One region of the Sporosarcina sp. FSL K6-2383 genome, then DNA from elsewhere that is predicted to be linked to it. Evidence: a T-box and tRNA genes for the amino acid it is inferred to sense, from the RefSeq annotation. Region 1 holds a T-box; the other regions hold tRNA genes.
What was found. A T-box is a leader RNA that pairs with one kind of tRNA and senses whether it is charged. The one in region 1 lies ahead of serS (serine--tRNA ligase), so its partner is inferred to be a tRNA-Ser.

Region 1 (6,976 bases):
AAAAGTCGAATGACTTCAGCGCGCGCCTTTTTAATTCCACTGAATGTGTCAGTAACTAGACACCGGAGTACAGTGAACACGTGAATTAATTACTTCGTAATAACTTCTTTTCCACCCATATACGGACGCAACACTTCTGGAATGACAACTGAGCCGTCTTCCTGCTGGTAATTTTCAAGGATCGCCGCTACTGTACGACCAATCGCTAAACCACTACCATTCAATGTATGCACATACTCAGGCTTCGCGCCCGCTTCACGACGGAAACGAATATGCGCGCGACGTGCTTGGAAGTCTTCAAAGTTTGAACAAGATGAGATTTCACGGTAAAGATTCTGTGTTGGAATCCATACTTCAAGATCATACTTTTTAGCAGCCGTAAAGCCAAGATCTGCTGTACACATTTTCAACTTACGGTATGGAAGCTTTAACAGCTGCAACACTTTCTCTGCATGTCCTGTCAATTTCTCCAATTCATCATAAGAATCTTCCGGTTTCACAAAACGAACCAGCTCCACCTTGTTAAACTGATGTTGACGGATCAATCCACGCGTATCACGGCCCGCAGATCCCGCCTCTGATCGGAAGTTTGTGCTATACGCAGCAAACGCGACCGGAAGCTGTGCATTATCCAAAATTTCATCGCGGTAAAAGTTCGTAACAGGCACTTCAGACGTTGGAATTAAGAAATAATCCTCTTCTTGAATCAAAAACGCATCCTCTTCAAACTTCGGAAGTTGTCCTGTTCCCGTCAAGCTCGCACGATTAACCATATAGGGAGGAAGCATTTCCTCATAGCCATGCTCATCCTGATGCAAGTCCATCATGAAGTTGATCAACGCACGCTCTAAACGAGCACCCATCCCACGGTAAAAGACGAAACGACTTCCCGTTACTTTCGCAGCTCGCTCGAAATCAAGCAGCTTCAAGTCCGTACCGATTTCCCAGTGTGGCTTCGGTTCAAATTCAAATACTGGGAGCTCTCCCCAAGTAGCCACTTCAACGTTGTCATCCTCACTATCACCAACAGGAACGCTTTCATGTGGGATATTTGGAATACGCATCATAATGTACTCGAGTTGTTCCTCTACCTGGCTAAGTTCCTCGTCGAGTTTTTTAATGTCGTCTCCAACCGCACGCATACGTGCAATTAATTCATCTGCGTCCTCTTTATTGCGTTTCATTTCTGCAACCTTTTGGGATACTTCATTACGTTCTGCTTTCAATACTTCTACTTTTGCAATCAATTCTCTGCGTTTTTCATCGAGACCACCGAATTTATCGAAATCTGAAAGGTCTTCCCCGCGTTTCGCGAGCTTTTCCTTCACTTCATCGAAATTGGCACGAACTTTTTTAATATCAAGCATGGACAATTCCTCCTTAAAATATTGACGATGATGGATTCTAGGCAATAAAAAAAGCCCTCAAATCCCCTAATAAAAGGGACGAGAACTACCCGCGTTGCCACCCAAATTGACCGGACATGTATCATCCAATCCACTTCATTGAAATAACGGTTCAAATACCGGCATAGGCTTACTCATTCGTTCAGCCCAGCTACTCAGGAACGGATTCACAAGTGTTTTTACCGACTCTCACCACCCGTCGGCTCTCTTCAAAAAAACGTGCTTGCTACTGCTTTCCATCATCGTCTCCTATTTGCAATTACAAATACCTTACTACATGCACACCGTTTTGGCAAGCCTTACAGCGAAGAATTGTATTCGCTTTCAACAGCTCCTATTTCAGTAACAACGCAATCTGTTCAAAATAAGCTCGTTCATGGGGTACAAAATCAGACAATCCTATTTCCGACGTCATTCCGTCAAAAATATTAGTACAAAGCACCGTTTCCAACTCCGTAAAAAAAAGAGCCACCAATACCGATTTTTCCACTGCATGCACACTTGCCACTTCCTCTTGTTGTAGTAAAAATTGGCTCGGCTTATACGTGGATTGATAGATAAATACATTTGCAAATTCACGGTCGATAAAGCCCGGTAATCTAATGATATCCTGTACAATGCCTTTCGAATGTATTTTTGTCAAATCCACCACTAATCCTAACTCTTCCTCTACTTCACGAATCCCATCCATCACCGTCTCCGTCGCCAAAATATGACCGGCAGCTGTAATGTCAAATAAACTCGGAAAGTCTTTTTTCGTAGCACTTCTTTTTTGAATGTAGACAAATTCATCATCAATCAACCAACAATGAAATGTTTCGTGCCATAGTCCTTGTCGGTGCACTTCATCCCGGCTGGCTTCTTTCACGTATGTATAGCTTTCGTCAAAAACTTTTAATCTTTCCACATCTACCACCTCCATTCTAGTATACAAAAATGCAAAGAAATATACCCGAAGATTTATTTTCACCTTCCCTATTTTCCCAGTACTCAGTATAATGAAATTGACCTTGTTAAAATTACTGATTCCCTATAAATCGAAAAGGTCAGATAGGATGATCACAATGGATATGCTATTAATTAAGTTAGAAAAAAATCAAAGTGTTCCATTATACGAGCAGATTTACGACCAAATCCGTCGAGATATTACCAATGGCAAATTACCTATCGGCATGAAACTTCCTTCCAAACGTAAACTTAGTGATTTTCTGAATATTAGTCAGACAACCGTCGAATTTGCTTATTCACAACTTGTAGCTGAGGGGTTCATTTCATCTAAACCTCGCAAAGGATATTATGTACAAGCCATTGAAGAACTTGCCTATGTTCAACCTGTAGAACTTACAGCGAAATCCATCCATCGAAAAAAAGAAGATGTATCCATTGATTTTTCACCCGGTAAAATTGATACAGAATCATTTCCATTCACGCAATGGCGGAAATACGCTAAAGATGTCATCGACGAATCTTCACAGAACCTTCTGCTGCTCGGCCATCCTCACGGTGATAGCGAGCTGCGACAAGAAATTGCACGCTATCTATATCATTCCCGTGGCGTCGATTGTACACCAGAGCAAGTCATTATTGGCTCTGGAACAGAACAGCTCATGCCACTCGTTATCCGAATCCTTGGTAAAAATGCAACCTATGCGATTGAAGACCCTGGTTATCCACTGACGCATCATGTCTTTTTTCACAATGATCGAAAAGCAATACCTATTGCCGTCGATGAAGAAGGGTTAGATGTACGGGCTCTCCAGCGCTCAGGGGCAACCGTTGCCTATGTGACACCCTCACATCAGTTCCCAACTGGCACCGTCCTTTCTGCGGCTCGCAGGACCGCTTTAGTAAACTGGGCTTCGGCGCAAGACGAGCATTTCATTATTGAAGATGATTATGATAGCGAATTTCGTTATACAGGACGCCCCATCCCATCCTTGCAAGGAATGGACAAAGGCGGCAACGTCATCTATTTGAGTACATTTTCAAAATCGCTCATGCCATCGCTACGGATTGCCTACATGGTGCTCCCGCCCGTATTGCTCGACAGATATGAGAAAGCCTTTATTTATTACGCGGCTACCGTACCACGACTCGACCAGCATATTCTTGCGCGCTTCATGGCAGATGGGCATTTTTCACGTCATTTGAATAGAATGCGTAAAATTTATCGACGTAAACTGCAAGTTCTAGCCGAAGCACTCACGGCTTACGCGCCTTACATCTCATTTTCTGGTGATGAAGCAGGTATGCATATCATTATCACCGTCCATACCCATGCCACTGAAGATTCGCTGGTAGAAGCCGCTAGTCTAGCGAATATCCGTGTCTATGGTCTAAACGGTTACAGAACAGCTCCGATGACAGGTGAGCCCTCATTCCTAATTGGCTTTGGCGGACTATCTGTCGATGAAATAGCAGAGACCGTGGACGCCCTCATGAAAAGTTGGCATATTGAAAAAGACGCGGAATCCAGTTAAGGATCCCGCGTCTTTTATTTTATTTAAACAAACCTTTAACAAAACCAGTTGCGCCATTCCAAATTCCCGCGAAGAAGTCACCAATCGCACCCATCATTAGGGAGAACCAACCTGCCTTATCGACAGCAGCCTTTGTGACAACATCAACTCCTGGACTATCGGCGTCAATGAAGCCATAATCAGTTCCTTCTGTTTTCACCAGCTTCACATGACCGACAACCGCATCTTGTTCAACTGGTGCTTGAAGTGAACCCTCTTTCAATTTTGATTCATCAATCGTTAATTCAGGAACATACAATTCCTTTTCACTCGTTTTGACCATCATACGAATGGGTTCCTTCACTGCAATGGATACTTGTTTTTCTTTGCCTTTAATCACATCGAGTTCTTTTTGATCATCAAACTGATAACCAGCGGGAACGAATTCTACCTCAGAGAATTGGCTAAAACCATAATCAAACAAAGCGCGTGTTGCGTCGAATCGTGCTTTGTATGAACCGACACCGTTTGCATCGACCGCTTTCATGACCACAGAAATAATCCGCTTTCCATCACGTGTTGCAGTCCCTGTAAAGGAATGCCCTGCAAAATTCGTTGTACCTGTTTTCAGACCGTCAACACCTGCATATTCATAAACGAACCCCGGAAGCATGAAATTCCAGTTGTCCATCTTGATGGCATCCGTTGTACCTTCACGGAAAATTTTTGTATTGATTTTTGTTGTTTCCAGAACTTCTGGATAATCATGAAGCAAATGATAAGCAAGCTTCGCAACAGACTTTGCAGGCATGACGTTCTCGTCCTCTGCGCCTGTCCCTTGTGGATGCATCCCCTGTAGATCGCTATTATTCAAACCAGTCGAATTGACAAATTTATAATCTTTCAAGCCAAGCTCTTCTGCTTTTGCATTCATCAGCTTCACAAACTCAGTTTCTGTACCTGCAATCGTTTCAGCAACAGCAATTGTCGCTGCATTTGCAGAATAGATGGCGACTGCTTCATATAATTCACGAATGGTATACGTACCATCTCTTCGTAGCGGTACGTTACTAAGACGTCGATCCTGTGAAATCGCATATGAGTAGTCGTTCACTTTATATTCTTGATCCCAGCTTATTTTTCCTTCTTTAATCGCCTCAAAAAGGAGATACTCTGTCATCATTTTTGTCATACTTGCAATGCCTAGTGGTGTATCTGCATTTTCTTCATATAAGATTTTTCCACTTTCTGCATCAATTAAAATAGCACCATCCACATGGATACCCAATGGAGACTCCGCTTTAACTGGAGCTATGCCGAATGTTGTTACTACTAGTAGTGGCATTAACAATACAGCCACCCATTTCCTCATTTTGTGTTTCACTATACTACCTCCGTCATTGCTATTTCCCCAACGTCATTTTATCATAATTTCACTACTGCATGGGAACTAAACCAAAAAAGCACCTTTCCGCTCATATGTAGACGCGGGAAAGGTGCTAAAGTTCCTTCACTTTGACTCCAAATTTTGGTGCTTTATTTTCTTAGAGCGAGTAGTTAGGCGCTTCTTTTGTAATTTGTACTTGGTGTGGATGACTTTCACGTAATCCAGCACCCGTCATACGTACAAACTGTGCTTTTTCTCGTAGATCATGTAAATCCTTTGTACCGCAATAACCCATCCCCGCACGTACGCCACCTACTAATTGATGGATTGTATCAGATAGTGGACCTTTATATGGCATACGGCCTTCGATCCCTTCTGGTACAAGCTTCTTCGCATCATCTTGGAAGTAGCGATCTTTCGACCCACGCTCCATCGCCGCAACCGAGCCCATTCCACGATATACTTTAAAACGACGACCTTGGAAGATTTCAGTTTCTCCAGGACTTTCCGTAGTACCTGCTAGAAGACTTCCGAGCATCACAACATGTCCACCCGCAGCAAGCGCTTTGACGATATCTCCAGAATATTTAATTCCACCATCTGCAATAATCGTTTTGCCTTGTCTACGTGCTTCTGTTGCACATTCGTAAATCGCTGTAATTTGTGGAACACCAACTCCAGCAACTACGCGTGTCGTACAAATCGAACCAGGACCAATTCCAACCTTTACAACATCAGCACCTGCTTCGTAAAGCGCACGCGCACCTTCAGCAGTAGCAATATTTCCTGCGATAATATCAAGGTCAGGGTATGTTTGTCTAATTTGTTTAACGGTATCTAGAACACCCTTAGAATGCCCATGAGCCGTATCAATCACTATGACATCGACCTCGGCATTGACAAGCTTCTCAATGCGTAACATCGTATCGGATGTAACACCAACTGCCGCACCGACAAGAAGACGACCATGCTTATCTTTTGCAGCATTTGGGAACTCAATCACTTTTTCAATATCCTTAATTGTAATCAAACCTTTAAGAATTCCAGCTTCATCAACAATCGGAAGCTTTTCAATTTTGTACTTCTGTAAGATTTTCTCTGCATCTTCAAGAGTTGTCCCAACAGGAGCTGTCACAAGATTTTCTTTCGTCATGACATCATCGATAATCAATGAATAATCCTGAATAAATCGAAGATCACGATTTGTCAGGATTCCGACAAGCTTCAACTCTTCATTATTATTAACAATTGGAACGCCAGAAATACGATATCTGCCCATCAAATGTTCAGCATCGAAAACTTGATGTTCAGGCGTAAGATAAAATGGATTTGTAATAACCCCATTTTCAGAACGTTTAACAGTAACCACTAGCTCCGCTTGCTCTTCGATACTCATATTCTTATGAATGATACCGAGCCCGCCTTGACGTGCCATCGCTATTGCCATCTTCGACTCTGTGACCGTGTCCATTCCAGCACTAATAACTGGGATGTTTAGTTTAATCTTCTCTGTAAGATTAACGGCTAGTGACACATCTTTAGGTAATACTTCAGACGGTCCCGGTATAAGCAACACATCATCAAATGTAAGTCCTTCACGCGAAAACTTTGATTCCCACATTCCATTACGCCTCCTAGTATATATATTCTCAGTTGAATATTATTAAAAGGGTATCAGCGGATACAATAGCTGTCAAGGAAGTAATATCAAGAAAGAGTATTCC
Region 2 (6,976 bases), 740 kb from region 1:
CGATCAGCAAGCTCCCCCGTATCAACCATCGAGCGAAGCTTTGCGTTAGGCACATTCGTTAAGATAAACTCTTCAAGAAGCCCTAGCTTCTCTCGTAAAACAGTATGATAATCCATCCCCCATGATGCACGGCTAAACATGCCACGTCTCTGCCCTTTCTTACCTTTGGGCGTGTTCACCATCTTGGACGGATAGGCAATTGCAATCGCAATAATACTTTCTGCTTGATCAAGAAGTAGCGCTGGCTCCGTTCGCTTATCTAGATCCTTCTCTTCAAACCCTGACTGAAAGCCAAGTTCTTGTTGACGCTTTAAGCGATTTTTCAGCTCACTAAACGGATCGGCAGTTGTAAAACCTATCTTATCTATGCCAATCGAAGCCGCATAGTCTCTCACCGCCTGTTGCAGTTGAACAGCATTCACACCCTAGCGCCTCCTTTATGCTAGTATTGAATTAACTTCTTCTGCCGAATCAAGTTAAGCCTCCGGCGAATGTTAAAATTATATAAAGGGTGATGTCATTGTATATCGAAATGGCCGAAAAAATTGTACAAGCTGTACCCGGATTAAAATTAGGCATTAATCATTATACCAAAATTACCGTATCAGAATCTCCTCAAATGCTAAAAGGTCGACTACAATTATTCCAAGAACAACTTTTCTTTGAACTAGAAGACAAATCCGTCACTGACTTTCTAGGCATTCAAGAATGGCGAGCAGTTTGGAAAATGCTTGGTTCAGACCCTAATCGCTATCGTCACTCCACAGAAGCGCTTATGCGACGTGTAAAAAAACAAAACTATATTAACCCATTTCACTCTGCAGTCGATTTAAATAACTTCTTCTCTTTGCAACATGAAATCCCGGCTGGTATTTATGACTTCAACAAAATTGTCGGTAATGTCCGTATTTCTGTTGGATCAGAAGAGACTGGCTATGATGGCTTGAATGGTCGTTTCAATTCATTACACAATATTTTACTCCTAAAGGATGATTATAGCCCGTTTGGTAGCCCATTCGTCGATTCTGTACGAACAGCTGTCACAACAGAGACGACCGAAGCGCTTCATGTCTTCTTTATCCGCCCATCCATGAACGCAGAAGAAGCTCTTGAACTAACAACTGCATGTGGTAATATGTTCACTAGTATTAGCGGCGGTGACGTTCGCTCGTATGTTTTACATGAGGGACAAACTTCCATTACAATTGAATAATTGGATTAAAGAATCGGGGGATTGATGAGATGGCTAACATTACACTTGCTGAAGCAGTTAAATTAAAAAGTATTTTAACGAAGCGCATTCATGAGCTGGAAGATGAAATGAGACGCGCTGCCTTTACGACTGTAGAAAAAGGTAATGAACCTATAAAAGGACCTCGCTCCCTTCAAGTTGTAGAAGCGGAACTAGATGTAGTGCGTACTGATAGTCGCGTACTTGACCGTCTGATGTATCGGGCCAATATTGACCACAGCATCGACTTCCAAGGGCAACCACTAGCCATTGTAGAAGCAATTGAACTTGCGACTCAATTACGTGCCAAAGCTCGATTTTACAAGGAACTTTCCATGTCCCAAAAAGAAGAAATCCAATTCGGTTACTCCGAAGGTACAATTGTCTACCGTGTCGCCTTATTTGATCCAGAAGACTATCGAGTGAAATCATTGCAGGCTGAAAAGGATGCTCATAAGTTGTCCAATGCGATTAATGCTAAAAACTATTCTATCACGCTCGATTTTGATGATAGTAAATATTTCTAATCCCTTGGCAAGGTGAGACTCCTTTCCAAGGCATAGAGCGGGGACACAATTTAAATTGCTGGCAAACCAATAACCAGTCCCCATTTACTTTGTGACCCATCCCCAATGACCAACTAAGGCAATTGCAATTGACAACCCTTACGAGTGTCATCGAGTCCCCCCTATGAAAATCGCTCCTTCCGCTTAGACGGCAAGGAGCGATTTTATTTATGGTCGATTTTTAAATGGCTTTGTTTTCTCTCCTTCAATCAGCAATGTCCAGGTACCATTTTCCGGGAAAATCATATTTCCACTATAGTGATATATATATCCTCCTGAGCCCTCGATAAATGAACCATCCTGATTAAAAATATGTTCAGACACAATACTCCCTTGCTCATTTAATAATTTTACTTCTATCCCCTTCTCGCTATCCACTGAGCTTTCGATAGTAATTTCTGTCTCCTCTCCTACCGCAAGCTCCATTGGATGGCTAATCAACGAATAATCTTCCGTTTTTGGAAACGAGGGTAGAACACCAACCGTAAATTCTTCAAATAAACGATCCTCGACAAAAATAGATAACTGCCATTTACCGTCTGCAGGAAATGGCAAAAAACTTGCTAACGAATGCGCATCTTCGTTAATCAGTGGGGTAGATAGAACGCCTTCAGATAAGACAAGATTTTCATTATAGCCATTCCTAGCTTCAACCCGAAAATTTTTATCAATAAGTTGCGACGGATCACCCCAGAAATAAAGCATCAATTTACTACCTCTCCTAGCATCTTCGGCTACAAATTGTTCATTGGAAACTAATATCCCGAATTTCCCTTCTACCCCAATCACGTCATAATGGTTTTTAAAAACAGTTGCTTCTGGTGCAGTTAATTCTATCTGAGGCTGAAATGATTGCCGCAGCTCATTAAACCAACGATCACTATCGCTCGACAGAACAAGGGTAAATACTGTCGCACACATTAAGGTAAATACAACGAAAGGTTTAACAAATTTTATTCTCTTTTTAGGATTCATTTCCTTTTGCAAAGCCATGCTGACTCTTTGTTTCTGTTCTTCGCTCAATGTATATTTAGGAAGGCTTCTTAGATTTTCTTGTAAAGTCTTCATACCCTTCATAATCCAGTCCCTCCTCTACAAGTATCTCCTTCAGTCTTTTTAATGCTCGATGGAACATGACATTTACGCGGTTCACATTACTTTTCAATACTTCGCTAGCCTCTTTTGGTGTTAACTCCAAAATTCCTCTTAAGATAACTACTTCCTTATAGCGAGGAGAAAGCTGATGAATCGCTTTGTATAAATGAAGGATTTCTTGATTCATAATCGTTTTCTCTTCTAATTCATTCGACAGTTGCTGTTCTCGAAAAACCGAGTGCTTAATCTTTTCCCACACTTTCTTTCTACGATAGTCGTCGATAACCTTATTTCTTGCAATAGAAACCAACCATGTCTTCGGATGTGACTGGCCTTTAAAACCGGGTATCTTTTTTATAGCAATCATAAATGTTTCTTGCACAAGATCCTCAACATCCATCGAGCCTGTATAGTAAATTAGAAAACTAGTAATATCCCTCTCATACAATTGAAACCATTCCTCGATTCTATGATCCGTCACTCATTCTCCCCTCCTTTACTCATTAGACGATTTACTGCGTAAAATATTACAGCACCAAAATCAAAAAAACGTTCCCTTCGTATTACAAAAGGAGCGTCTCAGTTTAATTTACATACGTTCTGCAATCTCTTTCAAAGCAATTGCCCGGTTAACAATAAACCTTTTCATATAATTTTCTAAAAACAATCTATCTGCAAGATCCCCCAGCAGCCCTAAAGGGGATTGATATTGAAAACGATCAATCATCAGTGTCCCATTATCCTGCTCTATAAATTCATGGATATGGTGAAATGAATGGAAAGCTCCTTTTATCATAATATCTTCAAACAAATAAGGCCTATTCATAACCGTCACTTTAGCAGTAAGTCTTTGCCTAATACCTAAATGAACTGCTTCCCACGTAACGACATCTCCAGCCTGCAATAAACCCGTCGTAACTCCACCAACAGCTTTCTCCCGTGTATCCGCTGTTGTTTGCGTATGAATCTCCACATCTCGTGCAAGATCAAAGCAGCGCTCTATTGGTGCTTTAATAAATTCATGATGTTCAATTAATGGCATGACCATTCCTCCACTCACCATGCTAACTTTTACTGTAGCACAGTAGCGTCTTAGATAAAAGAATACATAAAAAAAGACACAACCGAAGTCATGTCTTTTTTACTTGATACCCGAGGCCGGACTTGAACCGGCACGCCTCGCGGCATCGCATTTTGAGTGCGACGTGTCTGCCATTCCACCACTCGGGCATGTTACTATTCATTTATAAAATTGGAGGCGGCAACCGGAATCGAACCGGTGATAAGGGTGTTGCAGACCCATGCCTTACCGCTTGGCTATGCCGCCGTAGATTAATGGAGCGGAAGACGGGATTCGAACCCGCGACCCCGACCTTGGCAAGGTCGTATTCTACCACTGAACTACTTCCGCGAAACTACTGGGGTAGCTGGATTCGAACCAACGAATGACGGAGTCAAAGTCCGTTGCCTTACCGCTTGGCTATACCCCAAAAAAATGGGGCGGACGAGGGGAATCGAACCCCCGAATGTCGGAATCACAATCCGATGCGTTAACCACTTCGCCACGACCGCCATAATAACTATTCATTTATCAAAATCATGGGGCGACTGAGGGGAATCGAACCCCCGAATGTCGGAATCACAATCCGATGCGTTAACCACTTCGCCACAACCGCCACAATATGTGAGAAAAATGGCAGGGGCAGTAGGAATCGAACCCACATCAAAGGTTTTGGAGACCTCTATTCTACCGTTAAACTATGCCCCTGTAAATTGGTGGTGGGGGACGGATTCGAACCGCCGAACCCGGAGGGAGCGGATTTACAGTCCGCCGCGTTTAGCCACTTCGCTACCCCACCAATATGAAGTAATGGTGCCGGCGAAAGGACTTGAACCCTCAACCTACTGATTACAAGTCAGTTGCTCTACCAATTGAGCTACACCGGCACATAGAATTGAAACGATGGCTCAGGACGGAATCGAACCGCCGACACAAGGATTTTCAGTCCTTTGCTCTACCGACTGAGCTACTGAGCCATACAAATATTCATTTTTCAAAAAAAATGGCGGTCCCGACCGGGATCGAACCGGCGATCTCCTGCGTGACAGGCAGGCATGTTAACCGCTACACCACGGGACCATTTGGTTGCGGGGGCAGGATTTGAACCTGCGACCTTCGGGTTATGAGCCCGACGAGCTACCACTGCTCCACCCCGCGACAATACTATTCGTAATAATAAAAAGTACACGCAATTCATTTTTGATCTAGGACTTCACTATAATTTCCTTTCAGGAAATTATACAAATCGCATTCTTCGTTATGCGACTTGCTCCACCCCGCGACAATACTATTTATTAAAAGATAATGGTGGAGGATGACGGGCTCGAACCGCCGACCCCCTGCTTGTAAGGCAGGTGCTCTCCCAGCTGAGCTAATCCTCCTGGGTAAAAGTGCGATAAGCTTCGCATTACTGCGTCAACTTCATTCGCTTACTAAGTCACGTACTTATGTACGCTCCTTCGTTCTCTCAATCGTTTCTTTGTTCTATTCGCTTCTCCCACTTTTACCGGGAGTTTTCTTTGCTTTTTAAAAGTTGTTAAAATAAAATGGTGACCCCTACGGGATTCGAACCCGTGTTACCGCCGTGAAAGGGCGGTGTCTTAACCGCTTGACCAAGGGGCCATACTTATAAAGGCTTAACTGGCGGAGAGCAAGGGATTTGAACCCTTGAGACAGCGTTAGCCGCCTACACGATTTCCAATCGTGCTCCTTCGGCCACTCGGACAGCTCTCCTAAATGGCTCCGCAGGTAGGACTCGAACCTACGACCGATCGGTTAACAGCCGATTGCTCTACCACTGAGCTACTGCGGAATAATACTATAGATCATACATTCAGTATGTTCTTTGAGAATAACAGCCCAGCGATGTCCTACTCTTGCAGGGGGAAACCCCCAACTACCATCGGCGCTGAAGAGCTTAACTTCCGTGTTCGGGATGGGAACGGGTGTGACCTCTTCGCCATCATCACTAGACTGTTTTCACAAGACAATAATTATTGTATCAAAACTTGTGAATTATTACAAGCGCTTTTCCAAAATAATTAATTTTGTGCACTCAAAACTGAATAAAACAGACAATGTGTTTCACAAATCAGGGCCAACCTGCCCTTTTTACTAGAAGGTTAAGTCCTCGTTCGATTAGTATCTGTCAGCTCCACACGTCGCCGTGCTTCCACCCCAGACCTATCAACCTCATCTTCTTTGAGGGAACTTACTTACTTGCGTAATGGGAAATCTCATCTCGAGGGGGGCTTCATGCTTAGATGCTTTCAGCATTTATCCCGTCCACACATAGCTACCCAGCGATGCCTTTGGCAAGACAACTGGTACACCAGCGGTGTGTCCATCCCGGTCCTCTCGTACTAAGGACAGCTCCTCTCAAATTTCCTGCGCCCGCGACGGATAGGGACCGAACTGTCTCACGACGTTCTGAACCCAGCTCGCGTACCGCTTTAATGGGCGAACAGCCCAACCCTTGGGACCGACTACAGCCCCAGGATGCGATGAGCCGACATCGAGGTGCCAAACCTCCCCGTCGATGTGGACTCTTGGGGGAGATAAGCCTGTTATCCCCGGGGTAGCTTTTATCCGTTGAGCGATGGCCCTTCCATGCGGAACCACCGGATCACTAAGCCCGTCTTTCGACCCTGCTCGACTTGTAGGTCTCGCAGTCAAGCTCCCTTATGCCTTTGCACTCTACGAATGATGTCCAACCATTCTGAGGGAACCTTTGGGCGCCTCCGTTACTCTTTAGGAGGCGACCGCCCCAGTCAAACTGTCCACCTGACACTGTCTCCTGCCCCGATAAGGGGCATGGGTTAGAAGTCCAATACAGCCAGGGTAGTATCCCACCAACGCCTCCTCCGAAGCTGGCGCTCCGGAATCTTAGGCTCCTACCTATCCTGTACAGGCTGCACCGGAATTCAATATCAGGCTACAGTAAAGCTCCACGGGGTCTTTCCGTCCTGTCGCGGGTAACCTGCATCTTCACAGGTATTATAATTTCACCGAGTCTCTCGTTGA
Region 3 (6,976 bases), 1.1 Mb from region 1:
ATCATACCGAATTTCCGACATTTAAGCACAATATTAAGCAGGTAGCATGTCCACTTTGTCGAATTTAGAGTACAATGATTATAGTACAAAATGATAGGGAGAGAAAAATTTTGCAACAGACAATAAAAGCAGATACAGGATGGCGTATTTGGTGGCAACTGACACGTCCACATACCCTAACAGCAGCTTTCGCACCTGTATTTCTTGGCACGATGATTGCGTTACCTAGTACAAACATTCATTTTCCTTTATTCTTCGCAATGCTGACCGCCAGTATCTTCATCCAAATGGCGACAAATATGTTCAACGAATACTATGATTTCAAACGGGGTCTTGATACAGAGCATTCCATCGGTATTGGAGGCACAATCGTCCGCAATGGTATCCAACCCAAAACGGTATTGAATCTGGCCTTTTTACTATATGGAATTTCCGTCCTAATCGGTATCTATATTTGTATGGAAACGTCATGGCTACTCGCAATTGTTGGTATCCTGTCGATGATGGTAGGCTATTTCTACACCGGTGGACCATATCCAATCGCCTACACACCTTTTGGTGAGTTAGTATCTGGCGTAGTAATGGGCATGCTGCTCATCCTCATTGCCTTTTACCTTCAAACAGGAACTGTCACGACAGAAGCCATCCTATTGTCCATACCAAGTATGCTACTTGTAGGAGGAATCATGATGGCCAACAATATTCGCGATATTGAAGGAGATACTGAAGGTGGTAGGAAAACACTTGCCATCCTAGTCGGTCGACCCAACGCTATCACAATTTTAATGTTCTTTTTTGTCATATCTTATGGCTGGATCATCGCGCTGGTTATTTCAGGTTACCTGACACCTTGGGCACTTCTTGTTTTGCTCAGTGTCAAAAAACCAGCAACAGCAATCTCTGTATTCCGAAAAAATTTGCAACCAATTGAAGTAATGCCTGCTATGAAAAATACAGCTGTGACAAATACACTATTTGGTTTGTTACTTGGTCTTGGTATACTCTTCAATCACGTATTTTAAAATAGACAAGCATGTAGCACCGATTTGATTTGGTGCTACATGCTTTTTTTTATTAAATCCAAAACTTTTGCACATACTGTTTGTATTCTCAAAAAGGACGTGACCAAACGTGCTAACTGACAAACAACAATCACTGTTAAAAAAAGAGTTATTCAATATGAAAGAACATTTAACAACAACGGCAGAACAAACTGATAGCAAGGAAAGTGCACAAGAAGCCTCCAGTGAACTTTCGATGTATGACAATCATCCTGCTGATATGGGTACAGAACTGTTTGAACGTGAGAAAGACATCGCCCTAAACGTACATGCGAATAATGAACTAACTAAAGTAGAGAACGCCATACAGGCGATGCTCGAGGGCACCTATGGCATTTGCGAAGTATGCCAACATGAAATTCTATTCGAAAGACTTGAAGCTATTCCTTACACAACGCTTTGTATTGATCATGCGAACGAACAAGAAGTACCAAATGATCGTCCAGTCGAAGATGATATCCTTATCATGGCTAACCCAAATTCGTATGCCGATAGAAGATCTGGAGCAGCCCGCGACGGCGAAGACAGCTTCCAAGAAATCGCTAAGTCTGGCACCTCAGAAACCCCTTCAGACTTCATAGGCGACCATGACAGCTATGACACACTATACGACAGCACTATCGAAGACGGGGCTTCAGAAGAAGCGATTGAAGAGTTTGTAGGTACAGACATCAGTGGTAAAACACGCGGTTTCATTAGGTCCGACGCATCCGTGCAATACGAGGAGGAATTGGATAGTCAATAACAAAAAGCGACATCCCAGATTACCTATCGAGCCCCGGGATGTCGCTTTCATTATTTGGATTAAAACTGAACAACATTTTCTTAGAACTAAGCTACCTTGAGATAAAGCTGGGCTACGAATATTGTGGATTCATACGCTGATATGCTCACAATACAAAATTCTATAATTCTCAAAGTAGGAAAAAAGCTAGGTTATGAGTTCTTGAAGAACTCATAACCTAGCTTTTTATTGTATGACCCCTACGGGATTCGAACCCGTGTTACCGCCGTGAAAGGGCGGTGTCTTAACCGCTTGACCAAGGGGCCAAATATATGGCGGAGAAGGAGGGATTCGAACCCTCGCACCGCTTACGCGATCTATACCCTTAGCAGGGGCACCTCTTGAGCCACTTGAGTACTTCCCCATATAAATGGCTCCGCAGGTAGGACTCGAACCTACGACCGATCGGTTAACAGCCGATTGCTCTACCACTGAGCTACTGCGGAATGGTGGGCCTAAGTGGACTCGAACCACCGACCTCACGCTTATCAGGCGTGCGCTCTAACCAGCTGAGCTATAGGCCCTAATTTTGGAGCGGATGAAGGGAATCGAACCCTCATCATCAGCTTGGAAGGCTGAGGTTTTACCACTAAACTACATCCGCATAAGATGGTGGCTCAGGACGGAATCGAACCGCCGACACAAGGATTTTCAGTCCTTTGCTCTACCGACTGAGCTACTGAGCCACATTATGTATTTTTGAAAAAATGGCGGTCCCGACCGGGATCGAACCGGCGATCTCCTGCGTGACAGGCAGGCATGTTAACCGCTACACCACGGGACCATTTGGTTGCGGGGGCAGGATTTGAACCTGCGACCTTCGGGTTATGAGCCCGACGAGCTACCACTGCTCCACCCCGCGACAATATTATTCATAATAATAAAAAGTACACGCAATTCATTTTCCATCTAGGATTTCGCTGTAATTTCCTTTCAGGAAATTACACAAATCACATTCTTCGTTATGTGACTTGCTCCACCCCGCGACAATATTATTACTATTTTTTTCAATGTGATTCATTAATCAAGAAAAATGGAGGAGGTAGAGGGATTCGAACCCCCGCGCGGTTTAACCCGCCTGACGGTTTTCAAGACCGTTCCCTTCAGCCGAACTTGGGTATACCTCCATGTGAAAATATAGTACTGGTGGACCTTGCAGGACTCGAACCTGCGACCGGACGGTTATGAGCCGTCTGCTCTAACCAACTGAGCTAAAGGTCCTTTAAGATGGCGGCAGAGGGGATCGAACCCCCGACCTTACGGGTATGAACCGTACGCTCTAGCCAGCTGAGCTACGCCGCCAGGATCTTTATATAAGTTGTTTTTGGTGGAGCCTAGCGGGATCGAACCGCTGACCTCCTGCGTGCAAGGCAGGCGCTCTCCCAGCTGAGCTAAGGCCCCATAAAGTGGTCGGGAAGACAGGATTCGAACCTGCGACCCCTTGGTCCCAAACCAAGTGCTCTACCAAGCTGAGCTACTTCCCGTTAGATATAAAATATAATGGCGCGCCCGGCAGAAGTCGAATCCACAACCTCCTGATCCGTAGTCAGGTGCTCTATCCAATTGAGCTACGAGCGCATATAAGTGTACTTAATTTATAAGATTTGGTGCCGAGAACCGGAATCGAACCGGTACGGTAGTCACCTACCGCAGGATTTTAAGTCCTGTGCGTCTGCCAGTTCCGCCACCCCGGCAAAGAATTGGAGCGGAAGACGGGATTCGAACCCGCGACCCCGACCTTGGCAAGGTCGTATTCTACCACTGAACTACTTCCGCATTATAAGTGCGGGTAAAGGGAGTCGAACCCCCACGCCCGAAGGCACTAGATCCTAAGTCTAGCGCGTCTGCCAGTTCCGCCATACCCGCAATATATAACATGACTCGCAGTCATGAAAATGAAAAATGGTGAGCCATGCAGGATTCGAACCTGCGACCCTCTGATTAAAAGTCAGATGCTCTACCAACTGAGCTAATGGCTCGAAAAGTGGTGCCGGCGAAAGGACTTGAACCCTCAACCTACTGATTACAAGTCAGTTGCTCTACCAGTTGAGCTACACCGGCTAAAGTGTATTTATAAAAAAATGGTGGAGGATGACGGGCTCGAACCGCCGACCCCCTGCTTGTAAGGCAGGTGCTCTCCCAGCTGAGCTAATCCTCCTGGGTAAAAGTGCGATAAGCTTCGCATTACTGCGTCAACTTCATTCGCTTACTCAGTCACGTAGTTATGTACGCTCCTTCGTTCTCTCAATCGTTTCCTTGTACTACTCGCTTCTCCCACTTTTACCGGGATTACAATAAGTAAAATTAGACGTTTTGAATGTTATATGTAATGAATTACAGGCCCGGCGACGTCCTACTCTTGCAGGGGGAAACCCCCAACTACCATCGGCGCTGAAGAGCTTAACTTCCGTGTTCGGTATGGGAACGGGTGTGACCTCTTCGCCATCGGCACCAGACCTGCATCATCTTTTTCCAAAGACAATACTCATTATATCAAATCAGTTAAGATTTGCAAGCACTTTTTTATGAACGGTACTTATTCGTTCAAAACTGAATAAAACAGACAGTGTGTTTCACAAATCAGGGCCAACCTGCCCTTTTTACTAGAAGGTTAAGTCCTCGTTCGATTAGTATCTGTCAGCTCCACACGTCGCCGCGCTTCCACCCCAGACCTATCAACCTCATCTTCTTTGAGGGAACTTACTTACTTGCGTAATGGGAAATCTCATCTCGAGGGGGGCTTCATGCTTAGATGCTTTCAGCATTTATCCCGTCCACACATAGCTACCCAGCGATGCCTTTGGCAAGACAACTGGTACACCAGCGGTGTGTCCATCCCGGTCCTCTCGTACTAAGGACAGCTCCTCTCAAATTTCCTGCGCCCGCGACGGATAGGGACCGAACTGTCTCACGACGTTCTGAACCCAGCTCGCGTACCGCTTTAATGGGCGAACAGCCCAACCCTTGGGACCGACTACAGCCCCAGGATGCGATGAGCCGACATCGAGGTGCCAAACCTCCCCGTCGATGTGGACTCTTGGGGGAGATAAGCCTGTTATCCCCGGGGTAGCTTTTATCCGTTGAGCGATGGCCCTTCCATGCGGAACCACCGGATCACTAAGCCCGTCTTTCGACCCTGCTCGACTTGTAGGTCTCGCAGTCAAGCTCCCTTATGCCTTTGCACTCTACGAATGATGTCCAACCATTCTGAGGGAACCTTTGGGCGCCTCCGTTACTCTTTAGGAGGCGACCGCCCCAGTCAAACTGTCCACCTGACACTGTCTCCTGCCCCGATAAGGGGCATGGGTTAGAAGTCCAATACAGCCAGGGTAGTATCCCACCAACGCCTCCTCCGAAGCTGGCGCTCCGGAATCTTAGGCTCCTACCTATCCTGTACAGGCTGCACCGGAATTCAATATCAGGCTACAGTAAAGCTCCACGGGGTCTTTCCGTCCTGTCGCGGGTAACCTGCATCTTCACAGGTATTATAATTTCACCGAGTCTCTCGTTGAGACAGTGCCCAGATCGTTACGCCTTTCGTGCGGGTCGGAACTTACCCGACAAGGAATTTCGCTACCTTAGGACCGTTATAGTTACGGCCGCCGTTTACTGGGGCTTCAATTCAAAGCTTCGCTTGCGCTGACCTCTCCTCTTAACCTTCCAGCACCGGGCAGGCGTCAGCCCCTATACTTCACCTTACGGTTTTGCAGAGACCTGTGTTTTTGCTAAACAGTCGCCTGGGCCTATTCACTGCGGCTCTCTCGGGCTTTAACACCCTAACAGAGCACCCCTTCTCCCGAAGTTACGGGGTCATTTTGCCGAGTTCCTTAACGAGAGTTCTCTCGATCACCTTAGGATTCTCTCCTCGCCTACCTGTGTCGGTTTGCGGTACGGGCACCTCCCGCCTCGCTAGAGGCTTTTCTTGGCAGCGTGAAATCAGGGACTCCGGAGATTAATCTCCTCGCCATCACAGCTCAATGTTATAGGAACGGGATTTGCCTCATTCCACACCTTACTGCTTAGACGCACATAACCAACAGTGCGCTCACCCTATCCTACTGCGTCCCCCCATTACTCAAACGGCGGGGAGGTGGTACAGGAATATCAACCTGTTATCCATCGTCTACGCCTTTCGGCCTCGACTTAGGTCCCGACTAACCCTGAGCGGACGAGCCTTCCTCAGGAAACCTTGGGCATTCGGTGGAAGGGATTCTCACCCTTCTTTCGCTACTCATACCGGCATTCTCACTTCCAAGCGCTCCACCAGTCCTTACGGTCTAGCTTCAACGCCCTTGGAACGCTCTCCTACCACTGATACCAAAGGTATCAATCCACAGTTTCGGTGATTCGTTTAGCCCCGGTACATTTTCGGCGCAGCGCCACTCGACCAGTGAGCTATTACGCACTCTTTAAATGATGGCTGCTTCTGAGCCAACATCCTGGTTGTCTGGGCAACGCCACATCCTTTTCCACTTAACGAATACTTGGGGACCTTAACTGGTGGTCTGGGCTGTTTCCCTCTCGACTACGGATCTTATCACCCGCAGTCTGACTCCCAAACATAAATCATCGGCATTCGGAGTTTGTCTGAATTCGGTAACCCGGGATGGGCCCCTAGTCCAAACAGTGCTCTACCTCCGAGATTCTTAAGTTTGAGGCTAGCCCTAAAGCTATTTCGGAGAGAACCAGCTATCTCCAGGTTCGATTGGAATTTCACCGCTACCCACACCTCATCCCCGCATTTTTCAACATACGTGGGTTCGGGCCTCCAGTAAGTGTTACCTTACCTTCACCCTGGACATGGGTAGATCACCTGGTTTCGGGTCTACGACCCCATACTCATTCGCCCTATTCAGACTCGCTTTCGCTGCGGCTCCGCATTCACTGCTTAACCTTGCATGGAATCGTAACTCGCCGGTTCATTCTACAAAAGGCACGCCATCACCCATTAACGGGCTCTGACAACTTGTAGGCACATGGTTTCAGGATCTATTTCACTCCCCTTCCGGGGTGCTTTTCACCTTTCCCTCACGGTACTGGTTCACTATCGGTCACTAGGGAGTATTTAGCCTTGGGAGATGGTCCTCCCGGATTCCGACGGAATTTCACGTGTTCCGCCGTACTCAGGATA

Region 2: it encodes a tRNA-Ser, which carries the amino acid that the T-box ahead of serS (serine--tRNA ligase) is inferred to sense. The anticodon was not compared.
Region 3: it encodes a tRNA-Ser, which carries the amino acid that the T-box ahead of serS (serine--tRNA ligase) is inferred to sense. The anticodon was not compared.

Annotation. Positions count from the first base shown of each region.
Region 1 covers NZ_CP152017.1:481,163-488,138, reverse strand. The annotation lists gene tadA (tRNA adenosine(34) deaminase TadA) at 1-13, shown strand, start outside; gene serS (serine--tRNA ligase) at 90-1,367, opposite strand; T-box leader at 1,439-1,658, opposite strand; gene MKZ10_RS02570 (NUDIX domain-containing protein) at 1,741-2,313, opposite strand; gene MKZ10_RS02565 (PLP-dependent aminotransferase family protein) at 2,471-3,886, shown strand; gene MKZ10_RS02560 (serine hydrolase) at 3,906-5,249, opposite strand; gene guaB (IMP dehydrogenase) at 5,410-6,873, opposite strand.
Region 2 covers NZ_CP152017.1:3,410,345-3,417,320, forward strand. The annotation lists gene queG (tRNA epoxyqueuosine(34) reductase QueG) at 1-422, opposite strand, end outside; gene MKZ10_RS17190 (phenylalanine--tRNA ligase beta subunit-related protein) at 515-1,213, shown strand; gene MKZ10_RS17195 (hypothetical protein) at 1,243-1,758, shown strand; gene MKZ10_RS17200 (hypothetical protein) at 1,966-2,874, opposite strand; gene MKZ10_RS17205 (sigma-70 family RNA polymerase sigma factor) at 2,828-3,373, opposite strand; gene MKZ10_RS17210 (SRPBCC family protein) at 3,482-3,934, opposite strand; tRNA gene MKZ10_RS17215 (tRNA-Leu) at 4,042-4,122, opposite strand; tRNA gene MKZ10_RS17220 (tRNA-Cys) at 4,146-4,219, opposite strand; tRNA gene MKZ10_RS17225 (tRNA-Gly) at 4,229-4,303, opposite strand; tRNA gene MKZ10_RS17230 (tRNA-Gln) at 4,311-4,382, opposite strand; tRNA gene MKZ10_RS17235 (tRNA-His) at 4,389-4,464, opposite strand; tRNA gene MKZ10_RS17240 (tRNA-His) at 4,493-4,568, opposite strand; tRNA gene MKZ10_RS17245 (tRNA-Trp) at 4,587-4,660, opposite strand; tRNA gene MKZ10_RS17250 (tRNA-Tyr) at 4,667-4,751, opposite strand; tRNA gene MKZ10_RS17255 (tRNA-Thr) at 4,764-4,839, opposite strand; tRNA gene MKZ10_RS17260 (tRNA-Phe) at 4,857-4,929, opposite strand; tRNA gene MKZ10_RS17265 (tRNA-Asp) at 4,957-5,032, opposite strand; tRNA gene MKZ10_RS17270 (tRNA-Met) at 5,036-5,110, opposite strand; tRNA gene MKZ10_RS17275 (tRNA-Val) at 5,259-5,334, opposite strand; tRNA gene MKZ10_RS17280 (tRNA-Glu) at 5,501-5,575, opposite strand; tRNA gene MKZ10_RS17285 (tRNA-Ser) at 5,595-5,686, opposite strand; tRNA gene MKZ10_RS17290 (tRNA-Asn) at 5,691-5,765, opposite strand; rRNA gene rrf (5S ribosomal RNA) at 5,811-5,926, opposite strand; rRNA gene MKZ10_RS17300 (23S ribosomal RNA) at 6,072-6,976, opposite strand, start outside.
Region 3 covers NZ_CP152017.1:3,064,676-3,071,651, forward strand. The annotation lists gene MKZ10_RS15330 (1,4-dihydroxy-2-naphthoate polyprenyltransferase) at 111-1,022, shown strand; gene MKZ10_RS15335 (TraR/DksA C4-type zinc finger protein) at 1,132-1,806, shown strand; tRNA gene MKZ10_RS15340 (tRNA-Glu) at 2,040-2,111, opposite strand; tRNA gene MKZ10_RS15345 (tRNA-Ser) at 2,119-2,209, opposite strand; tRNA gene MKZ10_RS15350 (tRNA-Asn) at 2,217-2,291, opposite strand; tRNA gene MKZ10_RS15355 (tRNA-Ile) at 2,293-2,369, opposite strand; tRNA gene MKZ10_RS15360 (tRNA-Gly) at 2,376-2,449, opposite strand; tRNA gene MKZ10_RS15365 (tRNA-Phe) at 2,456-2,531, opposite strand; tRNA gene MKZ10_RS15370 (tRNA-Asp) at 2,554-2,629, opposite strand; tRNA gene MKZ10_RS15375 (tRNA-Met) at 2,633-2,707, opposite strand; tRNA gene MKZ10_RS15380 (tRNA-Ser) at 2,880-2,972, opposite strand; tRNA gene MKZ10_RS15385 (tRNA-Ile) at 2,990-3,066, opposite strand; tRNA gene MKZ10_RS15390 (tRNA-Met) at 3,074-3,147, opposite strand; tRNA gene MKZ10_RS15395 (tRNA-Ala) at 3,171-3,246, opposite strand; tRNA gene MKZ10_RS15400 (tRNA-Pro) at 3,253-3,329, opposite strand; tRNA gene MKZ10_RS15405 (tRNA-Arg) at 3,347-3,423, opposite strand; tRNA gene MKZ10_RS15410 (tRNA-Leu) at 3,451-3,539, opposite strand; tRNA gene MKZ10_RS15415 (tRNA-Gly) at 3,547-3,621, opposite strand; tRNA gene MKZ10_RS15420 (tRNA-Leu) at 3,630-3,711, opposite strand; tRNA gene MKZ10_RS15425 (tRNA-Lys) at 3,749-3,824, opposite strand; tRNA gene MKZ10_RS15430 (tRNA-Thr) at 3,831-3,906, opposite strand; tRNA gene MKZ10_RS15435 (tRNA-Val) at 3,928-4,003, opposite strand; rRNA gene rrf (5S ribosomal RNA) at 4,186-4,301, opposite strand; rRNA gene MKZ10_RS15445 (23S ribosomal RNA) at 4,453-6,976, opposite strand, start outside.